DNA from 2 places in the Candidatus Pantoea multigeneris genome. Region 2 is predicted to be linked to the other one. Evidence: predicted binding sites of a transcription regulator. Region 2 holds the regulator's gene; the other holds the start of a gene.
The links. The regulator sigma-54, encoded in region 2, starts transcription at its own class of promoters, with help from an activator protein. The targets are predictions, from matches to a motif close to GTTGGCACANNTTTCGCTNT.

Region 1 (4,188 bases), on a different contig from region 2:
CCTGCTTGCGACCTTCATGCTCACGGAAGATAACTTTCGGACGGGATACCGCCAGTTCGAAACCTTCACGACGCATGTTTTCGATCAGAACAGACAGGTGCAGCTCACCACGACCAGAAACGCGGAATGCATCCGAGTCTTCGGTTTCGTCAACGCGCAGAGCAACGTTGTGAACCAGTTCTTTGTTCAGGCGCTCAAGGATCTGGCGCGAGGTCACGAACTTACCTTCTTTACCGCAGAAAGGTGAGGTGTTGACGTTAAAGAACATGGTTACGGTTGGCTCATCGACGCTCAGGGCTGGCAGCGCTTCCACATTCTGCGTATCGCAGATGGTGTCAGAGATGTTCAGCTCGCCCAGACCAGTTACCGCGATGATATCGCCAGCTTCTGCTTCGGTGCTTTCAATACGTTCCAGACCGAGGTGGCCCAGTACTTTACCGACTTTACCGTTACGAGTTTTGCCTGCGCTATCAATGATAGTGACCTGCTGGTTCGGCTTGATTTTACCGCGCTTGATGCGGCCAATGCCGATAACACCCAGGTAGTTGTTGTAGTCCAGCTGCGAGATTTGCATCTGCAGTGGCGCTTCAACTTCAACCTGTGGTGGAGAAACACGATCAACAATTGCCTGATACAGCGGGGTCATGTCGTCTGCCATGTCGGTGTGATCCAGACCGGCGATACCATTCAGCGCTGAAGCATAAATGATAGGGAAGTCCAGCTGTTCATCCGTCGCATCGAGGTTAACGAACAGGTCAAATACCTGATCAACAACCCAATCAGGACGAGCGCCTGGACGGTCAATCTTGTTGATAACAACAATTGGCTTCAGACCATGAGCAAAGGCTTTTTTGGTCACGAAGCGGGTTTGCGGCATCGGGCCATCCATCGCATCAACGACCAGCAGCACCGAGTCCACCATAGACATTACACGCTCTACCTCACCACCGAAGTCGGCGTGTCCTGGGGTGTCAACGATGTTGATACGGTAGTCGTTCCATTTGATGGCGGTGTTTTTAGCGAGGATGGTGATCCCACGCTCTTTCTCCAAATCGTTGGAGTCCATTACGCGCTCAGTCGCTTCGGTACGGGCATCAAAGGTACCGGACTGTTGTAGCAGTTTATCAACCAGGGTGGTCTTACCATGGTCAACGTGCGCGATGATGGCGATGTTACGCAAATTTTCGATCACAGCTTTGCCTCAGGCATTTAGAAATAGCGCGCTATTGTACACGGATTAAGCGGAAGACTGAATACGATCACACTTTACGCGGTAAAGTTTAATTCAACGGTCATTTCCCGCATCAATGATGGTGCAGGATTCGCACTGAACTCGGTTTTTGCACCAAAACAGTGCCTGCACACAAATAAAAAGCACGCTTTTGGTGCATCTCTTCCATACTGGTGCAGTCTCCGTTTCATGAGAGGGCGCAGTATAGCGCGATTTTGCCCTCGACTGAAAAGTTGGCACAGAATTCGCTTTATATCTTTCAAGCGAAAACGACAGTTTCACGACGGTTGCAGAGCTTGCCGAGATCTTAGTCAGGATGTCTTCCACCCGAGACACAGTCCAGGCAACGAAAAAGTTCTCTACACCACGACGACAAAGACCATTTCCAGGAGAGTTGAGTATGTCCGCTGAACACGTTCTCTCGATGATGAACGAACACGAAGTTAAGTTTGTTGACCTGCGTTTTACCGATACCAAAGGTAAAGAACAGCACGTTACTATCCCTGCGCACCAGGTTAACGCTGACTTCTTCGAAGAAGGCAAAATGTTCGATGGCTCTTCCATCGGCGGTTGGAAAGGCATTAACGAATCAGACATGGTTCTGATGCCAGACTCAACTTCTGCGGTAATGGATCCGTTCTTCGCGGACTCTACCCTGATCATCCGTTGTGACATTCTGGAGCCAGGTACCCTGCAGGGTTACGACCGCGACCCACGTTCCATTGCTAAGCGCGCAGAAGAGTTCCTGCGTTCTTCTGGCATCGCGGATACCGTACTGTTCGGACCAGAGCCAGAGTTCTTCCTGTTCGATGACATCCGTTTCGGTTCTTCTACCTCTGGTTCACACGTTGCTATCGATGATATCGAAGCGTGCTGGAACACCGGCAGAGAATACGAAGGCGGTAACAAAGGTCACCGTCCAGCGCTGAAAGGCGGTTACTTCCCAGTTCCACCAGTCGACTCATCTCAGGACATCCGTTCTGCTATGTGTCTGACCATGGAGCAGATGGGGCTGGTTGTTGAAGCCCATCACCACGAAGTAGCAACAGCTGGTCAGAACGAAGTGGCTACCCGCTTCAACACCATGACCAAAAAAGCTGACGAAATTCAGATCTACAAATACGTGGTGCACAACGTTGCTCACGCGTACAACAAAACTGCTACCTTCATGCCTAAGCCAATGTTCGGCGATAACGGTTCTGGTATGCACTGCCACATGTCCCTGTCAAAAGGCGGCGTGAACCTGTTCTCTGGCGACAAGTACGGCGGCCTGTCTGAGACTGCGCTGTTCTACATCGGTGGTGTTATCAAGCACGCTAAAGCGATCAACGCCCTGGCGAACCCAACCACCAACTCATACAAGCGTCTGGTCCCAGGCTACGAAGCACCGGTAATGCTGGCTTACTCAGCACGTAACCGTTCAGCTTCTATCCGTATCCCAGTGGTTGCTAGCCCGAAAGCTCGTCGTATCGAAGCTCGCTTCCCAGATCCAGCGGCTAACCCATACCTGGCATTCACCGCGCTGCTGATGGCTGGTCTTGATGGCATCATCAACAAGATCCACCCTGGCGATGCGATGGACAAAAACCTGTATGACCTGCCACCAGAAGAAGAAGCTGAGATTCCAAAAGTTGCAGGTTCTCTGGAAGAAGCACTGAACGCACTGAACGAAGACCGCGAGTTCCTGACCCGTGGCGGCGTGTTCACTGATGACGCTATCGACGCGTACATCGAACTGCTTAAGCCAGACGTAGACCGCGTGCGCATGACTCCGCACCCAGTAGAGTTCGAGATGTACTACAGCGTTTAATTCGCCGTGGATATTTAAAATCCCAGAGGTTTCGTGACGCAGCCGTGTCGTAGCGACACGAAGCCCTGAGGAAATTTTTTTGTTGCCGTGGAAACTTTTCAGCCCATCTTCGGATGGGTTTTTTTCTCCACGAATTCATCGTTCAGACGCCAAAACCCCGGCTCAAAGACTATAATGCACTAAATTGGTGCAGAGGAACGTTGTATGGCAACTGGCACACTACCCGATGCAGGGCAGATTCTAAACTCCCTGATTAACAGTGTTCTGTTGGTAGATGACCATCTCGTCATCCATTACGCTAATCCTGCGGCGCAACAGATTCTGGCACAAAGTTCACGCAAACTGTTTGGCACCCCTTTGCCCGACCTTATCGGCTATTTTTCGCTGAATATTGAGGTCATGCGTGAAAGTCTGGAAGCAGGCCAGGGCTTTACCGATAGCGAAGTCACTCTTGTAGTCGATGGCAAAGCGCACATTATGGCGCTGACGGCACAACGCCTGCCCGATGGTTTAATTCTGATTGAAATGGCCCCGATGGATAATCAGCGCCGCCTCAGTCAGGAACAGCTGCAACATGCACAGCAGGTGGCTGCTCGCGATTTGGTGCGGGGACTAGCGCACGAGATCAAGAACCCACTCGGTGGATTACGCGGTGCAGCCCAGCTGTTAACGCGTGCGCTACCAGACCCTTCTTTGCATGAATACACCAAAGTCATTATTGAACAGGCAGATCGCCTGCGTAATCTGGTAGACCGCTTACTCGGCCCACAACAGCCGGGAATGCACGTCACGCAGAGTATTCATCAGGTCGCAGAACGCGTGGTTAACCTCGTTTCGATGGAGCTGCCGGATAACGTAGTGCTGGTGAGAGACTACGATCCCAGCCTGCCCGAATTACCCCACGACCCCGACCAGATTGAGCAAGTCCTCTTGAATGTGGTTCGTAATGCACTGCAGGCGTTGGGCGAAGCCGGTGGCACCATTACCCTGCGCACCCGTACTGCATTTCAACTGACTCTGCACGGCACCCGCTACCGGCTCGTCGCGCGTATCGATATTGAAGATGATGGCCCCGGTATTCCCGCCTTGCTGCAGGATACCCTGTTTTACCCCATGGTTAGTGGCCGCGAGGGAGGCACAGGTCTTG
Region 2 (4,188 bases):
GCGCAGGTTAACCTCGTCACCCAGGATGTGACATCGGAAAGCCAGGTCACATTGTTTGGCAGCAACTTTAATTCTACCGGTATGAAAATGCGCGGTAACTTACGAACTAAAAATGCCGAGTTGATTGAAAAGGTCAAATCCTCCTATGAAATTCAAAATTAACTACAGCATTAAGCTGTTGATGGTAAGCGCCCTGCTGGCGAGCAGCGTACCGGCACTCGCCCTGACCGGCGACTCGGACAAGCCGGTGAACATCGATTCAATCAACCAGGCGCTGGATCTACAAGGTAACGTTGCCACCTTTACGGGCAACGTGGTCGTCACTCAGGGTTCAATTAAAATCACTGCGGATAAAGTCGTTGTGACACGTCCCGGTGGCGACAGCAAAAAAACCATCGTCGATGCCTGGGGTAATCCCGCGACCTTCTATCAGATGCAGGACAGCGGAAAACCGGTTCAGGGCCACGCCGCCAAGCTCCATTACGAACTGGCCAATGATTTCATTGAGCTGACAGGCAATGCCTTTATCCAGCAGCAAGACAGCAACATCAAAGGCGACCGCATTACTTATCTGGTTAAGCAGCAGAAAATGCAGGCCTACAGTCAAGGCCAGAGCAAACGCGTCACCACAGTGTTGGTACCTTCGCAGCTGCAAGATAAGAACGGTTCATCCAACGGCGCTAAAAAGAGTAACTGATCCTTATGGCAACTTTAGTCGCAGAAAACCTGGCAAAAGCTTATAAAGGCCGCCGTGTGGTCGAAGACGTCAGCCTGCAGGTTAAATCTGGCGAAATCGTCGGCCTGCTCGGCCCTAATGGTGCGGGCAAGACCACAACCTTCTATATGGTTGTCGGTATTGTCCCACGCGATGCCGGACGCATCGTGATTGATGACGAAGATATCAGTATCTTGCCGCTCCACGCGCGTGCGCGTCGTGGCATTGGTTACCTGCCGCAGGAGGCGTCTATTTTCCGCCGCCTCAGCGTGTACGACAACCTGATGGCAGTCCTGCAGATCCGTGATGACTTAACCGAAGAGCAGCGCCAGGATCGCGCCAAAGAGCTAATGGAAGAGTTTCATATCGAGCACCTGCGTGACAGCCTGGGTCAGGCACTGTCCGGTGGGGAACGCCGTAGGGTGGAAATTGCGCGCGCACTGGCGGCAAATCCTAAATTCATCCTGCTGGATGAACCCTTCGCGGGGGTTGACCCGATTTCCGTTATCGACATCAAAAAAATTATCGAACACCTGCGCGACAGTGGCTTAGGCGTACTGATCACTGACCACAACGTGCGTGAAACCCTGGCAGTGTGTGAACGCGCCTACATCGTAAGCCAGGGCCACCTGATTGCCCACGGTACCCCCGCAGAAATCCTGGAAGATGAACAGGTTAAACGGGTTTATTTGGGTGAAGAGTTCAGACTCTGATAAGGTGTTCGTAACAATTGATGTAAGCGTTAAGGAAATCCTGTCGGGACTATGAAGCAAGGTTTGCAACTCAGGCTCAGCCAACAGCTGGCAATGACACCGCAACTGCAGCAGGCGATTCGTCTGCTGCAACTTTCTACGCTTGAACTCCAGCAGGAACTGCAACAAGCTCTGGAGAGCAACCCATTACTGGAGCAGACAGAACAGCACGATGAAGTTGATGCACGTGAGTACGAAGAGAAAGAAGCTCTGGATACCCGCGAAGCGTTAGAGCAGAAAGATATGCCGGAAGAGCTGCCGCTGGATGCCACGTGGGACGAGATTTACACCGCAGGGACTCCCTCTGGCACCGGCACCGACTATCAGGACGATGAACTGCCGATCTACCAGGGTGAAACCACCCAGTCACTGCAAGATTATCTGATGTGGCAGGTAGAGCTTACCCCGTTTAGCGATACCGATCGCGCCATCGCCACCTCGATTGTTGATGCCATTGACCCCACTGGCTATCTGACTGTACCGCTGGAAGACATTTACGACAGCATCGGCGACGAAGAGCTAACCCTGGAAGAAGTCGAAGCGGTGCTTAAACGCGTGCAACGCTTTGACCCGGTGGGTGTTGGTGCACGCGATCTGCGTGACTGTCTGCTGGTACAACTCTCTCAGTTTGCGCCAGAAACCCCGATGTTGTCTGAAGCTCGCTTGATAGTCAGCGAGCATCTGGATCTGCTTGCCAACCATGATTTCCGTAGCCTGATGCGCGTGACCCGGCTTAAAGAGGAGATCCTCAAAGCCGCCATGCTGCTGATTCAGTCTCTTGATCCGCGCCCCGGCCAGTCAATTAATACCGGCGAACCCGAATATGTGATTCCCGATGTGCTGGTGCGCAAAGTGGGCTCACGCTGGAGCGTGGAACTGAATAGCGATAGCCTGCCCCGTCTGCGTATCAATCAACAATATGCCGCCATGAGTGGCAATACGCGCAATGACAGCGACAGCCAGTTTATTCGCAGCAATCTGCAAGAAGCACGCTGGCTGATCAAAAGTCTCGAAAGCCGTAATGATACACTGCTCAAAGTGAGCCGCTGTATCGTTGAGCAGCAGCAGGAGTTCTTTGAACAGGGCGAAGAGTTTATGCGCCCAATGGTACTGGCAGATATTGCTCAGGTGGTCGACATGCACGAATCCACCATTTCACGCGTCACGACGCAAAAGTATCTGCACAGCCCACGCGGCATTTTTGAGCTGAAGTATTTCTTCTCCAGCCATGTGAATACCGAAGGCGGTGGTGAAGCCTCTTCCACCGCCATACGCGCTCTGGTGAAAAAGCTGATCTCAACCGAGAACCCAGCCAAACCCTTGAGCGACAGCAAATTGACCTCCATGTTATCAGAACAGGGGATCATGGTGGCACGTCGTACCGTCGCCAAATACCGCGAGTCTTTGTCTATCCCGCCATCAAACCAGCGTAAACAGCTGGTGTGAAAGAAATGAGAAGGAAGACCTATGCAGCTGAACCTTACTGGGCAGAATGTTGAACTCACACCGGCATTACGTGAGTTCATCAATGAAAAGTTTCCTAAGCTGGAACACTTTTTTGATCATATCAATCAGGCCTATATTGTCCTGAAAGTAGAGAAGGTGAAGCAGGTAGCGGATGCTACACTGCATATAAACGGTGGTGAGATCCATGCCTCTGCCGAGGCGGATGACATGTACGCGGCCATCGACGGGCTCATCGACAAGCTGGCCCGTCAGTTGACTAAACATAAAGACAAACTGAGAAAACACTAACCTTCACCTTTGCCGGGCCGTATCAGCGTGCCCCGATGCAGACTATGGGGCGGATTAACCGCCCCGTTTTGCCATCTGTGCAGAGGCCAGCGGCGCGCTATTGCGTCAGGCTGGCAGGTGAACATGCAAGTGAAACCACAATGAACAACGATCTAACACTGGAACTGAGCGCTGTGCTCACCCCAGACTGTACCCGCAGCAGTGTACACTGCCAAAGTAAAAAACGTGCGCTGGAAATCATCAGCGAACTGGCAGCGAAACAGCTAAATTTGCCTCACCAGACGCTTTTCGAAGCGATTCTGACGCGTGAACGCATGGGCAGTACTGGCATCGGTAATGGTATTGCCATCCCACACGGTAAGCTTGAAGAAGATACCTTGCGCGCGGTGGCGGTCTTTATCAGTCTGGAACAACCCATCGCCTTTGATGCGGTGGATAACCAGCCTGTTGATCTGTTGTTTGCTCTGCTGGTTCCCGCCGATCAGTGCAAAACCCACCTGCACACGCTGTCGCTGGTGGCAAAAAGACTGGCGGATAAAACGGTTTGTCGTCGGTTACGTGCAGCGCAGAGCAATGAAGAACTCTACGCCATAATTACAGAATCACCGGAAGAGCAGTAAGTGCATTTTACCGGCGTGTTTGCCGGTTAATAACGGGAGACAAGGTCATGGTGCTGATGATTGTCAGTGGCCGTTCTGGATCGGGGAAATCGGTGGCGCTGCGCGCCCTCGAAGACATGGGTTTTTACTGTGTTGATAACCTGCCAGTCACACTGCTGCCTGAACTGGCGAATTCGCTGTCCACACGAAATATTTCGGCGGCAGTGAGCATTGATGTACGTAATATGCCGGAATCACCGGAGATTCTGGAAGCCGCACTGGATAATTTGCCAGAAAACTTCTCGCCACAGTTGCTGTTTCTTGATGCCGATCGCAACACATTGATCCGTCGCTATAGCGATACGCG

Region 1: a site for sigma-54 is predicted at 1,464-1,483, ahead of glnA (glutamate--ammonia ligase). Genes of this name have one in related genera too.

Annotation. Positions count from the first base shown of each region.
Region 1 covers NZ_VWXF01000012.1:11,149-15,336, reverse strand. The annotation lists gene typA (ribosome-dependent GTPase TypA) at 1-1,192, opposite strand, end outside; gene glnA (glutamate--ammonia ligase) at 1,632-3,041, shown strand; gene glnL (nitrogen regulation protein NR(II)) at 3,246-4,188, shown strand, end outside.
Region 2 covers NZ_VWXF01000005.1:197,728-201,915, forward strand. The annotation lists gene lptC (LPS export ABC transporter periplasmic protein LptC) at 1-162, shown strand, start outside; gene lptA (lipopolysaccharide ABC transporter substrate-binding protein LptA) at 146-697, shown strand; gene lptB (LPS export ABC transporter ATP-binding protein) at 703-1,428, shown strand; gene rpoN (RNA polymerase factor sigma-54) at 1,480-2,913, shown strand; gene hpf (ribosome hibernation promoting factor) at 2,935-3,222, shown strand; gene ptsN (PTS IIA-like nitrogen regulatory protein PtsN) at 3,363-3,842, shown strand; gene rapZ (RNase adapter RapZ) at 3,890-4,188, shown strand, end outside.